4 regions of the Ruegeria sp. ABV3_008 genome follow, and region 4 is predicted to be linked to each of the others. Evidence: riboswitches for the same ligand, from Rfam matches in the RefSeq annotation. Region 4 holds a riboswitch; each other region holds the start of a gene.

Region 1 (3,402 bases), on a different contig from region 4:
GTCGGGGAAAACCATTGGCTTCGGCCTTGCCATCGCCCCGACCGTTCTGGGCGACGTGGATGTATTCGATGCGGCTGGCGCGCCTTTGGCGCTGGTTATCGCGCCGACGCGCGAATTGGCGATGCAGGTCAAACGCGAATTGGCATGGCTGTATGCGGATGCAGGCGCGTTCATCGCGTCCTGTGTCGGCGGCATGGATATGCGAGATGAGCGGCGGGCGCTGGCCCGCGGTGCGCATATCGTGGTCGCTACGCCGGGCCGCCTACGCGACCATATCATGCGCGAGTCGATTGACCTGACCGCCGTTCGCGCCGTGGTTCTGGATGAAGCCGACGAAATGCTCGACCTGGGCTTCCGCGAAGATCTTGAGTTCATTCTGGAACAGACCCCGTCTGAGCGTCAGACACTGTTGTTTTCCGCCACGGTTCCCCGCGCCATCGCCTCCCTCGCCGCCCGCTACCAGCGCGATGCCGAGCGGGTCAGCACCGTCAGCGAGCGCACCCAACATGCCGATATCGAATACCGCGCAATGAATGTGGCCCCGCGAGATGGCGAGAATGCAATAATCAACGTGCTGCGCTTCTATGAGGCCCCCAACGCCATCATCTTCTGCAACACCCGCGCCATGGTCAGCCGCCTGACGGCGCGGCTGTCGAATCGTGGATTCTCGGTCGTGGCCCTGTCCGGAGAGCTGACGCAGAGCGAACGTTCGAACGCGTTGCAAGCCATGCGCGACGGACGCGCCCGGGTTTGTGTGGCGACCGATGTAGCCGCGCGCGGGATCGACCTGCCGAACCTTGATCTGGTGATCCATGCAGAACTGCCGAACAGCCATGAAACGCTGTTGCACCGCTCGGGCCGAACCGGGCGCGCCGGACGGAAAGGCGTCAGCGCGCTGATCGTGCCGCCCGCGTCGTTCAAAAAGGCGCAACGCCTGCTGAAATTCGCCAAGCTGACTGCCGATTGGGGGTCTGCGCCCTCGGCCTATGAGGTTCAGGCGCAGGACATGCAGCGGATGTTCAGCTCGGACGACTGGACCCTGGATGTGACCGAGGGCGAAAGTGCTCTGGTCGATGATCTGGTCTCGCGCTTTTCACCGCAGCAACTGGCGGCGGCCTATCTGCGTCAATACGGGCGCAAGCACTCCGCCCCCGAAGAGCTGAGCGAGACGCCGGATGTCGCGCCAAAGCCGAACGTTCCCTTCGGCCCAAGCGTGTGGTTTTCGCTGTCAGAGGGACACAACGAAAACGCCTCGCCCCGCTATCTGCTGCCCATGTTGTGCAAAGCGGGTAAGATCACCAAGGCCGATATCGGCGCGATCCGCGTTGCTGACACCGAAAGCTATATCGAGATTCGCGAAAGCAGTGTCGAAGGTTTCCTGAAGGCCATCGGCCCCGAGATGACGGTCGAAGGCACCAAAACCCTGGTGCAACTGGACGCGCCGCCCGCCCTTTCCAGTGGTGGCCGCAAGGGTCCCAAGCGCGACTTCAAAGACAAGAAGCGCCACGAACGCCCGGCCCGCGCGGCTGAGCCACAGCCCGCAAAACCACGCCGGAAACCGGCCGAGAAACCCAAGCCCGAAACGCGGCCCAAACGGGATGAGACTCCCTCGGGCGATCAGCACAAGAAACCCGCGCGCCGTCCGAAAGGCCCGCCTCCACCCAAAGGCAAGCCAAGCAGCAAGAAAAACCGCGCACGTGCGGCTGCGATGAAGGGTGGCAACGCGATGCCCAAGCGGAAAAAGTAGACCGCCTTAGCGCACGTGGCTGGTTGTGCAAGCGAAGAAATTTGTTTTCTTCGCTACACCATATATTGACAACATGCCACCACCAACCCCAATATGGTGTTGCTTCGGTTCTTTCGATTCCTGTTGAAAGCTAAGAGGGAAACCGGTGAAAAACCGGCGCTGCCCCCGCAACTGTAAGCGGATAGTTCGGCTGAATACGCCACTGAAAGCGAGCTTTTGGGAAGGCCAGTCCGAACATCAATCCGCGAGCCAGGAGACCTGCCGTAAGCAAAGAAAGAAAACCGCGAACGGAGGGTTCGGGGGCGTGTTCAGGGTTCATTTTGCCCGCAGCGTCCTCGGCATTCATTAAAAGGACAGAGGACGACATGAGCATTACCGTATATTCCAAACCCGCATGCGTACAATGCACCGCCACCACCCGCGCGCTGGATGCAAAAGGCATCACCTATGACGTCATCGATCTGACCCAGGACGACAGCGCCATGACCCATGTGACCGAGCTGGGCTATCGTCAGGCCCCTGTCGTTGTGGCGGGCAGTGATCACTGGTCGGGTTTCCGCCCGGACATGATCGCCCAACTGGCCTGATCCATGGCCGCGCCGATCCCGGCGCTGGTCTATTTCTCATCGAAATCCGGAAACACCCACCGCTTTGTCTCGCGGCTGGGCCTGAGTTCTTTCCGCATTCCGAACGGGATGGACCCGCTGCCTGACCCCGGACACCCATACGTGCTGATCAGCCCCACCTATGCCGATGGCGAAGGGCGCGGGGCGGTTCCTAAACAGGTGATCCGGTTTCTGAACGACCCGGACAGACGCACCGGGATCCTTGGAGTGATCGGCACAGGCAACCGCAATTTCGGTGCGACCTACGCTTTGGCCGGTCGCATCATCGCCCAGAAATGCAACGTACCGCTGCTCTACACGTTTGAGCTGGCCGGCACAGAGACCGACATCGCCCGCGTCCGCGCCGGGCTGGAAAAACTAGGGAGAAACCTATGCTCGACAGCAGCGTAAACGAGCAGGACTATCACGCGTTGAACGCGATGCTAAACCTCTACGATGGTGAGGGAAAGATCCGGTTCGATGCCGATCGTATGGCCGCGCGGCAGTATTTCCTGCAGCACGTGAACCAGAATACCGTGTTCTTCCACTCGCTGGACGAAAAGCTTGGGTATCTGGTGTCCGAGGGCTACTACGAAGAGGCCGTTCTGGACCAGTATTCCAAGAACTTCATGCGCAAGATCTGGGACGCGGCCTATGCCAAGAAGTTCCGGTTCCCGACCTTTCTGGGCGCGTTCAAATATTACACCTCTTATACGCTGAAAACCCGTGATGGGCAGCGTTTCCTGGAACGCTATGAGGACCGCGTCGTCATGACCGCGCTAGCGCTGGCGCGCGGCGATGAGGCACTGGCCCTGTCCTTTATGGAGGAAATCCTCGACGGTCGCTTCCAGCCCGCCACCCCCACCTTCCTGAACGCCGGTAAAGCCTCGCGCGGAGAGCTGATCTCGTGCTTCCTGCTGCGGCTTGAGGACAACATGGAGAGCATCGGGCGCGGCATCAACTCGGCCCTGCAACTGTCCAAACGCGGTGGAGGTGTAGCGCTGCTGCTGACCAACATCCGCGAGCACGGCGCGCCGATAAAAGGCATTG
Region 2 (3,402 bases), on a different contig from region 4:
TGGTCACCGGGGCTTTGGCCTGCAGCGGGATCTGTGCGAGACCTTGATCAACGCGATTTCTCAGGTCGGTCTGAAGCCGGATTCGATCATGAAGGAATATGGCCCAAACCAATATGAGGTCGTCATCGGCCCCGAGCTGGGTGTTCGCGCGGCGGACGCGGCCATCATGGTGCGCGAACTGACCTATGCGACCGCACGGGCCTATGGCGAGCGGGCCACCTTTACCCCTATTCGCGATGTCGCGAGCGTTGGGAATGGGGTCCATATCCATATGAGCTTTGTGGATGATCATGGCGCGCCGCTGACCTACGCCGATGACGGGCCCTGCGGCATGTCGGACCTGACAAGTGCCTTCGCCGCCGGAGTGTTGAAATATCTGGATGCGATCCTGGCTCTGACAGCGCCTTCGGTGATCTCGTATGAACGCCTGACACCGCATCGATGGTCTGCGGCTTTCAACAATCTGGGTTTTCGCGACCGCGAGGCTTCCTTGCGGATTTGCCCGGTGACCGCAAAAGACCCAGCCTCGATCGCCGGGCAGTTCAACATCGAATACCGTGCGGCGGATGCTGCAGCTTCGCCTCATCTGGCGCTTGCGGCGGTTGTCATGGCCGGGACGCAGGGGATCGAAGAGGGGCTACCCGCGCCCGTTCCAACCGAAGAGGATCTTTCGCTGTTGGACGTCGCAGAACTGAACCAAAGGGGGCTGGTGCGCTTGCCTCAGACTTTGGAAGATGCGCTCGACCGGTTCGTTTCCAACCCGGTTGTGACCGGCTGGTTCCCCGCAGGCTTTGCCGAGGTGTACCAAGCTCACAAGCAATCCGAGATTGCGACAACCGAACATCTGGACACAGACGCACGCTGCCGATTGTACGAAGAAACATATTGACCTGAGCGGTTCGTCTTGCCGAAGCTTGCCCAATGCGACCTCTGGGGCGTCGTTTGGGTAATCTCGCGCCGTATGACGCGGCGCAAACTGTTTAGCTAAGGATAGGGATGGATCATGAGCCGTTCAGAAACCGATGCTATCTTGAATGTGCATAGGCTGGCTTTTGGCGAAGCGGAAGGTGAAGAAATCGCTCAACTCGCCGAAGATCTCCTTGAGCATCCGGAAACGATTTCAATCAGCATAAGGCGCAAGGGGCAGATCGCGGGCAATGTCATGTTCACCCCGTTTGTCTTCCAGGGTCACCCGGACGTTAAATGCTATCTTCTTGCGCCCTGCGGTGTCTCCCCCGAGTATCAAGGCCTAGGAGTTGGCAGAGAGATGATGGAGACCGGCATCATGCACTTGAGGTCCATTGGAACAGACGCTGTCTTCGTGTTGGGAGTACCGACTTTCTACCCCTTGTTCGGGTTTGTCCCGACTGACAAAGAGACACCATATCCTGACCTTCTGACGATCCCCGAGGCATGGATGACGCTTGAGCTCACTGCAGGATCGGTTGAAAAACTGGGGGGAAAAACACTTGCGATTGCGCCCTTCATGCACGCGCATCTCTGGGACATATCACAACACGAGTGAATTTAGTTTTTTGTTCTTGCCTCAAACCGCAGCCCTGTTTCAGGTCTCCATTTTTGCTGGCCATGTCTGTTTTGTTTCTGGAAATGTCGCAAGGCTTTCAGCCGAGATTCCATCCACGAGTAGGTTGCGCATGTGAGGTGCTGCTGTCTGATTCTCAGGCGGCAGAGAATTGGGAAGCCGGTGCAATTCCGGCGCTGCCCCCGCAACGGTAAGGAAGGTCAGGTTCGACAGGTGACCACTGGGACGAGGATCCCGGGAAGGTGTCGACACCGGGCGTAAGCCCCTTTCAAGTCCGGAAACCAGCCTTGCATATATGTCAAACCGCGGGTGGCGGTGGGGGCACAAGTTTCGGACGTGATCCTCGCACGGCTCCGGACTGGCCTCTGGTGTCATCTGCCCAAGCTAAGCCGCGGGGCGCGGCAGGAGAGCCAGAAGTGAGCAACGTTCGAAGCCTGTTGGCGCGTCGAAACCCGGCCTATGCCCTTGAACAGGCGTTCTACACCGATCCAGATGTCTTTCAGACCGATCTTGAGGCCATCCACTACCGCAACTGGCTATTTGCCATTCCGGCATGTGAACTGGTGAAAACAGGCGACTACGTGACCTACACTGTGGGCGCATACCGCGTGATCATTGTGCGCGGCGCGGACAACCAGATTCGGGCCTTCCACAATACCTGCCGCCATCGCGGGTCGATCATCTGCAAGGCCGCCAAGGGCAACTCGCCTAAACTGGTCTGTCCTTATCACCAGTGGACATATGAGCTTGATGGTTCATTGCTATGGGCCCGTGATATGGGGCCTGATTTCGACCCGAAACAACATGGGCTGAAAACCGTTCACTGCCGTGAACTGGCAGGGCTGGTCTATATCTGTCTTGCAGATGAAGCGCCTGATTTCGACACCTTCGCCAACAAAGCACGCCCCTATCTGGAGCCGCATGATCTAGGCAACGCCAAGGTCGCTTTTGAAAGCACGATCATCGAGAACGGCAACTGGAAGCTGGTTTGGGAAAACAACCGCGAGTGCTATCACTGCGGCGGCAACCACCCTTCGCTGTGCCGGACCTTCCCTGATGATCCCTCAGTAACCGGTATCGAAGGGGGTGAAACCCCGGCCTTCATGCAAACTCACTTCGACCGTTGCGAGGCTGCGGGAATGCCGTCGCAGTTCTATCTGCATGATGACGGGCAATACCGCCTGGCGCGCATGCCGCTGAAGGAAGGGGCGGAAAGCTACACTCTGGACGGTAAATCCGCGGTGCGTCGCTTTCTTGGCCGTTCGCCCTTTGCGGATGCGGGGACGTTGTTGAAGTTCCACTATCCCAGCACGTGGAACCACTTCCTGGCCGATCATTCGATTGTTTTCCGGATCACGCCGGTCAGCCCGACCGAGACCGAAGTCACCACGAAATGGCTGGTCAACAAGGATGCGGTCGAAGGGGTCGACTATGACGTCAAGCGTCTGACCGAGGTCTGGATGGCCACCAATGACGAAGATCGCCGTGTGGTGGAAGACAACCAGATGGGCATCAACAGCCCCGCCTATGTGCCGGGACCGTATTCTGGGATCCAGGAATCCGGTGTTCTGCAATTCACCGATTGGTATTGCAGCGCTTTGGCGCGTCACCTTGCACCTGACACGATGGCGGCGGAGTGACGGAGATGAAAGATCTGAACGCTGTTGCCTCGGTCTGGCAGGATGACGAGACGCTGGAATGCGTCTCGGTCGTGCCCGAGACGCCAAACACCGCCAGCTTTACGTTCCGCGCTCCTTCCGGGGCCTTGTTCGCCTACCATCCAGGTCAGTTCCTAACGCTCCAGATTCCGGCACCGGGGCAGCCGGGAGGCGTTGTGCATCGGACCTATACGATATCGT
Region 3 (3,402 bases), on a different contig from region 4:
GTCCATGAGGTCCAGAACCCGGCCACGATCCGCGAGACCCAGCATCGCGCGCACTTGATCTGCCGTCGTCTCTCCGGCCCCGTGTGAGATCGCCTGATCCAGTAATGAGGTCGCGTCGCGAGCAGATCCCTCGGCAGCACGGGTGATAAGCGCCAACGCATCCTCGGCAATCTCAGCGCTTTCAGCAGAGGCGATCTTGCGTAGCAGGCCGATCATATCCTCGGGTTCGATCCGGCGCAGGTCGAAGCGTTGGCAGCGCGACAGAACGGTGACGGGGACCTTGCGAATCTCGGTTGTGGCGAAGATGAACTTCACATGCGCCGGCGGTTCCTCAAGCGTCTTGAGCAGCGCGTTGAAGGCGCTGGTCGACAGCATGTGGACCTCATCGATGATGTAGATCTTGTAGCGGGCCGAGGCAGCGCGGTAGCGGACGCTGTCGATAATCTCGCGAATATCATTTACGCCGGTGCGGCTGGCGGCGTCCATCTCCATCACGTCGACATGACGACCCTCCATGATGGCGACGCAGTGTTCACATTGGCCGCAAGGCTCGGTCGTGGGTCCGCCATTTCCATCCGGTCCGATGCAGTTCATGCCTTTCGCAATGATCCGTGCGGTCGTGGTTTTACCGGTTCCGCGAATGCCCGTCATGACAAAGGCTTGCGCGATGCGATCCGCCTCAAACGCGTTTTTCAGCGTGCGGACCATCGCATCCTGACCCACCAGATCGGCAAAGGTTTCCGGGCGATATTTGCGGGCGAGAACCTGATAGGCGGGGCTGTCTGAGTCGGTCATGTCTGCTCTGGCGGATTCGGAACGTCACCGCAGCGTAGAGGCCCGCGCCGCCCGCGTCCACATGAGTTGAAGAACGATTTTGTTTTGGAAACCGGCGCGTCAGGGGTACACTCTGCGGATTGTGAATCAAGCCTAAAGTCAGGATCAACGCTTCCGGGGGGATGCTGTCATGACGAATTTGGTCATTCATGCTTTGCAAGTGGGCGGGGGCACACTTGCCCTAACGTCGATGCCGGGAAAGGGCGGCGACTATGCTGGCGACCTTGAAACGATCGGAGATTGGAGGCCGGGTCTCGTGCTGTCGATGACAACCGAGGCCGAGCTGGTCCAGTTCGGAGCCCGCGATTTTGGCCGCGACGTTCAGGGTCGCGCCAGCCGCTGGGTGCATCTGCCGATTCAGGATTTCGGCGTGCCACCGTCAGAGGTTGATGCGCAATGGCCTGATGTTAGTGCCGCGGCGCGTCAGGCTTTGTCGGGCGGAGGGCGCGTGCTTGTCCATTGCAAGGGCGGATGCGGTCGCTCTGGCATGGTTGTGCTGCGGTTGATGATCGAGTGTGGCGAGCTTCCAACTCAAGCGCTGGAGCGGTTGCGCAAGTTGCGCCCCTGCGCGGTCGAAACCGATGCGCAGAAGCACTGGGCCACCTTACCCGCCCGAGCTTTGGTGGACACCTAGGCCGACAGTTGTACTTCCGCCGGTGCCTGTTTGTGCGGCGCAATCACTGATGCCTCGAGCATGGCGCAGGGCAGGGATGTCATCGCTGCGCTAGGCAGGCTGCTCGTTTCGGTACCGAACATAAGGTCGGCGTAGCGATCGAGGGTCTCGCTGTCGGCATTAGGATCCGCTCCGCAATAGACCCTCACCCGCGACTGGCTGGCCCGAAACCGCGCGTGGCATCCGTCCGAGCAATGGGTCAGGTCACTGCTGCCTTCGATTTCAAAGTCCGATGTGGTCGCCGGACCAGCTTGGTCCAGCGCGTCAACCATCGAACGCGCCAGCCGTGCCAGTGCCGGGCACGTTTTGCCCGTATGTTGGCAGATGGTTGCTGAGAACCTATGTGTCTTCGTCTTCCAGATCATCCTGCGCCCTCCGCGCGGTGGACAGGGGCTGGGATCAGGTGGGGCAGATAGGGTCTGTCACGGCCTGCCCGGACACCCCGCCCGAGTTTGGGTTATGTTGACGATGGCAGGTCTCCTGACTTGCGGGTCATCGCTTTGCCGACCTTCCCGGCCTTTCGGCCAGTGGCTCTTCGACATCGCTCGCCGCTTACAGTTGCGGGGGCAGTCGCGGATTTGGTTCTTCCCGAGCAAGCCGGGGAAAACCGCACCGTGTTCCCTTTTCATCCCGACCTCTTGTGAAAGCCGGGAACCATCGAACCATCGCTAGCGTTCATAACCATTCTGAGTCAAGTTGAACTTTCTGCGCTGCGGAAAGCCGATCCGCGAAGTGGACGCGTGGTCAAGCGGGATCGCAGTTGACTTGCATGGGCTGTCTGGGGTCAAGTTGCAATATGAACTCATCAGTTCAGTTTTCCGCCGAGGATACCCATGTTGGATTCAAACCATACAGTGCTGATCGAAGATGTTCAGATCCCGGTGGGGGATGGCACCCTGTCCGGGCGGATCTACCGGCCCGTGGCGCAGCCCGAAACCGTAGTGGTGGTCAACAGCGCGACGGGAGTTCCGCGTGACTACTACAAGCATTTCGCACAGTGGTTGGCGTCGGATCGGGATATCGCCTGTCTGATCTATGACTACCGGGAATTCGGTCATTCGAAATCGGGGCCACAGCGTCGGTCGAAGATCTCGATGGCGGATTGGGCGTTGCAGGACATGCCCGCCGCGCGGGCCGAGATGCGCCGACGGTTCCCGCTGTCGCAGCAATGGTCAGTTGGTCATTCGCTTGGAGGGATGCTGGGGCCAGTGCAGCCGGATATCGACAAGATTGATCGCATGATCTGCGTCTGTTCTGGCCTTGTGAAGTTGGGCGATCATCCTTGGCCGTACTGCGCTCTGGCCGGGTTGTTCTGGTATGGGCATGTGCCTCTGGTCGTGAGCGGCCTGGGGTATTTGCCGGGCAAGGCACTTGGGTTTGGAACAGACCTACCGCCTAAGGTCTATTGGCAATGGCGCAAATGGTGCACCGCGCCGCAAAGCTATCTGCCCGAGATCGGAGACACACTGCCGCAAGCTACGTGGCAGGATGCTGACGTTCCCGTCGACCTTTTTGCCTTCACAGATGATGAGATGGTCCCAGAAGCTGCCGTTTGGCGGTTGGCCGAGCTTTATGGTCCAAAAGCACGCCGTCACCTGTTGTCACCGGAAGAGTTTGGTGTTCGGGAGATCGGCCATATCGGTGTGTTTGCCCGCCGAAATGCGGTGCTCTGGCCACGATTGATCGCTTGATGGGGGGCGCCGGCGGACCGGCGCCCTTGTTTCAATCGCCGCGCCGCGCGGATTTTCCGTGCATCGCAGATCGGACCATCTTGCCGAAAGCCTTGTCGCGTGCCCGCGCCTCGGCCACGGTCTCAGAGTTGCGCTGATCCTCGCGCCTCAGCTTGCGCCAGCGTTCCAACCGATCTGCATCCAGTGTGCCTGCTTCAATCGCCG
Region 4 (3,402 bases):
CCATGGTCTTGATGCCAAAGGGCTCCAGCGTGTCGGGGGTGACGTCGCCGCCGGGTTTCATGCCGTAATACCATCCGGCAAAGAACATGTCGGGCTCAACCGCGACGAGGTTCTCGACCGTCGGGTATTTCGGAGCGAGTTCGGGAATGTCACCGCGCTGCGCGTCGAAATCAGGGCTGGTCTTGTACCAGCCGGTGATGCCGGTCAGGCCAACGATGCTGTCCTGAAGACCCAGTGCAAAGGCCATGTCGGTCATGTTCATGTCATGAACCACGATCCGCTCGGGCTTGGTGTCGAACACCAAAGGTTCACCGCAATTGTCGACGGTGATCTCTTGCGCGGCAGCGCCGCCCGCTAGTGCACTTAGTACCGCAGCGGACAAGAGTTTCAGTTTCATCAATCTCTCCTGTTAAGATGAAAGCTTTCGTTTTCGGATGTCCAGCGCGGGGATCACGCGTCCTTCGTGCTGGAAACACAAATAGTCAACACCAAAAGTCTCGCGCACGCGGTTTGGCGTCAGAACTTCGGAGACCGGGCCGAAGGCCGTCAGCTGCGCGTTCTTCATCAGGGCCACGTGGCTGGCGAATTCGGGGATCATGACCAGATCATGCACGATCATCACAACCGTCACGCCCAACTCGGCGACCAGAGACAGCATGTGCCCCTTGGCATCCGGGTCCAGATGGTTGGTCGGCTCATCCAAAAACAGCAGCGAGGGGTTCTGGGTCAAAGCCCGTGCGATATGGGCGCGCTGGCGCTCACCGCCGGACAGTTTTGCCATCTGTTTGCCAGCCAGATGGGACAGTTCGGTGGTGTCTAATACGCGCTGCAGATCCGTTTTACGAGCTTCGGCGGATTTGTCGGCCCTGATCGGGATTTGCCCCAGGGCTACATAATCGCGCAGTTGCAGCCGCCCGTCGGGTATTTCCTGCTGGCCGACAACGGCAATCCGTCTGGCCCGTTCTAGCGACGACAGTTTCCGCAGGCTTTGACCCTGAATACGCACATCGCCCAGCGCCAGTTTTGCGACCCCGCACAAGAGGTTGAGCAGCGTCGTCTTGCCGGCTCCGTTCGGGCCAGCAACGGCCAATATCGCGCCTTCCTCCAGCGTGAACGAGGTGTCGCGCAGCAGAACATCGCCGTTCAGGGCGTAGTATTCCAGATTTTCAGCGACCAGAAAGCTCATGCCGTGTCCTCCGTTGGCAGGCAGGGCATGCGCGACAGAGTTTTGGTGTAGAGCGCCAAAGGACGGGTCGAGGCGCTGGTCCAGCCATCCTCGCTGTCCCGGAATTGATGGGCGAACTCCGCCAAAGCGCTCAGATCGGCAGGGGATTGAATGTCGCCAAACAGATATTGCGCCTTTCCCTTGGCCTGCAGCCCAACCGTCATAGGTCGGTCGCACCCGGCCATACAGTCGATCAGGCGTGTCGAGAACCCCTCGGGCAGCTGGCTATCCAGCGTTTCCTTCGCCTTATGTGCGGGGATCGGCCCATTGCAGGTGCCGCATATCAGGACAAAATGATCAGCCATGGCACGGGTCGCCAACTTGAACAAAAGCCAAGTGAAGGCAAAAGCCATGAGTTGCATCAGCACGCAGATGTGCCATCGAGCCTCCTTCCGGGACACCCCGCCCCGGGTTGGTTAAACTGTGATGGCAGGTCTCCTGACTTGCGGGTCGTTGCTTGGCCAACCTTCCCGACCTTAGGGGCCAGTGGTTCTGTGGCGTCGCTCTCCGCTTACAGTTGCGGGGGCAGTCACGGCATTGGCCCTCGGGCCGCACCGTATTCCCATTTTCATCCCTCAGGCACAGGCCGTCGGGAACCATCCAGAGCAGCTAGTCTGCTCACGCTCCTATTGTCAAGCGCCGGAATCGCGCTAGCGGACCACGCGCAGGGTCGGCCTGCGGGCGGTTTGGCCCGGTCTGACGCCATTTGTTGGGAACTGGCTGGCCAGGGTCAAGCCGGCCTGTATCAGGTGCGCGTCCGGGTAGCCTCCGGTCAATTCGTTCAAGGCATCGCGCGCCGCCGGAGTTTCGTCGCGACGCATGTGATGCAGCATCCGCAACAGTGCGCGTTCGTCACATGTCAGTTCTTGTCGTGTTTCAAGACAAAGCGGGTCGTTGAAGGCTAGTCCCATAGGGCGGGTGTGTAGCGTGGCCTTGATGATCTTGAAGACCAGATGCGCCAAAACCAATCCTTGGTCGCGCCCCCAGCGTTCGGTTGCGACGGAAAAGGCATGTTGCCACGCCTGCGTTTCCGGCTCTGTGAAGCTGTGAATGAAGTGCCGCATGACAGGGAGCATACCGCGTTCGAAACCGTCAAAATCGGTGAAGGTCAGTGTGTGGTTGGATGCCGAGTGTTTCATGCGCGTTCCCTTTTGGGTTTGAGGGATTTCGCAACCAATGGGTGGACGTTTCGCGAAAGGGTGCAGGGGTCGACCGGTGTTTCAGGACGCGGTGATGCAGCGCGGACGGAAAAGCTGAGATCAGCCTCGATCGCCTGCCTCAGTTTTGGTTTCAATGCGCAGCCATGGCGGCTGGCAACGGCGTCCATGGCCAACAGGTCGGCGAGGGATTTTCGCATGTGAGGTTATCTTTCGGTCGCAAAAATGGGACCGGGCGATGATTCCAAGGAATCTGACTGGGTCAGTCGTTAACTGACTAAATTAGTCAGAAAATGCAAGCGCGAAATTCTTAATGAAATCAGTAGTCGGCAACCAACAGGAAATCCGGTGCCGTGTCTTCTTCGATTGTTGCAAAGCGCGGGATCGGGTCTTCAAATACGTTGTCCGTCCGGTCGTCATTCACGGTTGAGACTTCGCCAATCAAGCAATCCCCACCTTCCGCCCAGAAGGCATGCCAGATGCCGGGCATCAAGGTCACGCTCTGACCTGGCTTCAAGCGCAAATGCTCTCCGGGCCGTATGGTGACAGGGCAGGCATCGCTGGGAACGGTGACCGGGGTATCGCGGTCGACACCGCCATCGGGGTCCGAGGCATAGATTTCCATAACCAGATCGGCGCCCCCACGGTTGATGATGTCCTCGGCTTTGACGATATGGCGATGCATCGGCGATAGCTGTTTGTCGCGAGAGATCAGCAGCTTTTCGGCATAGAGCATACCGCGTCCCCGGCTCAGATCGCTGACGTTACCGTTGCGCAGGGTGAACAGAAACAACCCAAGCTCATCGAACTTGCCTTGACCGTAATCGGTGATATCCCAACCTAGCCCATGGGCACGAATACTGTCCGCCTGGGCGCTGCGCATCTGCTCAGGTGTCCAATCTGCGAAAGGTGGCAGAACGGCACCAAATGAACTGATGAATGCCTGGGCTTCGGTCTTGATACGGTTGATTTCGGATCGTTTCATCTCAGACTCTTCGTAGGGCTATATTTCATGCAACC

The links. A riboswitch is a leader RNA that binds a small molecule or an ion and turns the genes downstream of it on or off. The one in region 4 is predicted to bind cobalamin.
Region 1: another riboswitch for cobalamin. It lies ahead of nrdH (glutaredoxin-like protein NrdH); the one in region 4 lies ahead of ACXAH8_RS15635 (DUF1636 family protein).
Region 2: another riboswitch for cobalamin. It lies ahead of ACXAH8_RS04455 (aromatic ring-hydroxylating oxygenase subunit alpha); the one in region 4 lies ahead of ACXAH8_RS15635 (DUF1636 family protein).
Region 3: another riboswitch for cobalamin. It lies ahead of ACXAH8_RS20360 (hypothetical protein); the one in region 4 lies ahead of ACXAH8_RS15635 (DUF1636 family protein).

Annotation. Positions count from the first base shown of each region.
Region 1 covers NZ_JBSWYP010000002.1:209,933-213,334, reverse strand. The annotation lists gene ACXAH8_RS05180 (DEAD/DEAH box helicase) at 1-1,747, shown strand, start outside; cobalamin riboswitch at 1,836-2,027, shown strand; gene nrdH (glutaredoxin-like protein NrdH) at 2,113-2,334, shown strand; gene nrdI (class Ib ribonucleoside-diphosphate reductase assembly flavoprotein NrdI) at 2,350-2,763, shown strand; gene nrdE (class 1b ribonucleoside-diphosphate reductase subunit alpha) at 2,745-3,402, shown strand, end outside.
Region 2 covers NZ_JBSWYP010000002.1:73,169-76,570, forward strand. The annotation lists gene ACXAH8_RS04445 (type I glutamate--ammonia ligase) at 1-889, shown strand, start outside; gene ACXAH8_RS04450 (GNAT family N-acetyltransferase) at 1,004-1,525, shown strand; cobalamin riboswitch at 1,644-1,847, shown strand; gene ACXAH8_RS04455 (aromatic ring-hydroxylating oxygenase subunit alpha) at 1,960-3,183, shown strand; gene ACXAH8_RS04460 (FAD-binding oxidoreductase) at 3,189-3,402, shown strand, end outside.
Region 3 covers NZ_JBSWYP010000014.1:123,305-126,706, reverse strand. The annotation lists gene ACXAH8_RS20370 (DNA polymerase III subunit gamma/tau) at 1-795, opposite strand, end outside; gene ACXAH8_RS20365 (protein-tyrosine phosphatase family protein) at 965-1,468, shown strand; gene ACXAH8_RS20360 (hypothetical protein) at 1,465-1,872, opposite strand; cobalamin riboswitch at 1,961-2,180, opposite strand; gene ACXAH8_RS20355 (alpha/beta hydrolase family protein) at 2,341-3,198, shown strand; gene rsgA (ribosome small subunit-dependent GTPase A) at 3,230-3,402, opposite strand, start outside.
Region 4 covers NZ_JBSWYP010000009.1:42,360-45,761, reverse strand. The annotation lists gene ACXAH8_RS15645 (ABC transporter substrate-binding protein) at 1-397, opposite strand, end outside; gene ACXAH8_RS15640 (ABC transporter ATP-binding protein) at 410-1,186, opposite strand; gene ACXAH8_RS15635 (DUF1636 family protein) at 1,183-1,530, opposite strand; cobalamin riboswitch at 1,637-1,841, opposite strand; gene ACXAH8_RS15630 (hypothetical protein) at 1,876-2,364, opposite strand; gene ACXAH8_RS15625 (hypothetical protein) at 2,361-2,582, opposite strand; gene ACXAH8_RS15620 (D-lyxose/D-mannose family sugar isomerase) at 2,702-3,367, opposite strand; gene ACXAH8_RS15615 (carbohydrate kinase family protein) at 3,386-3,402, opposite strand, start outside.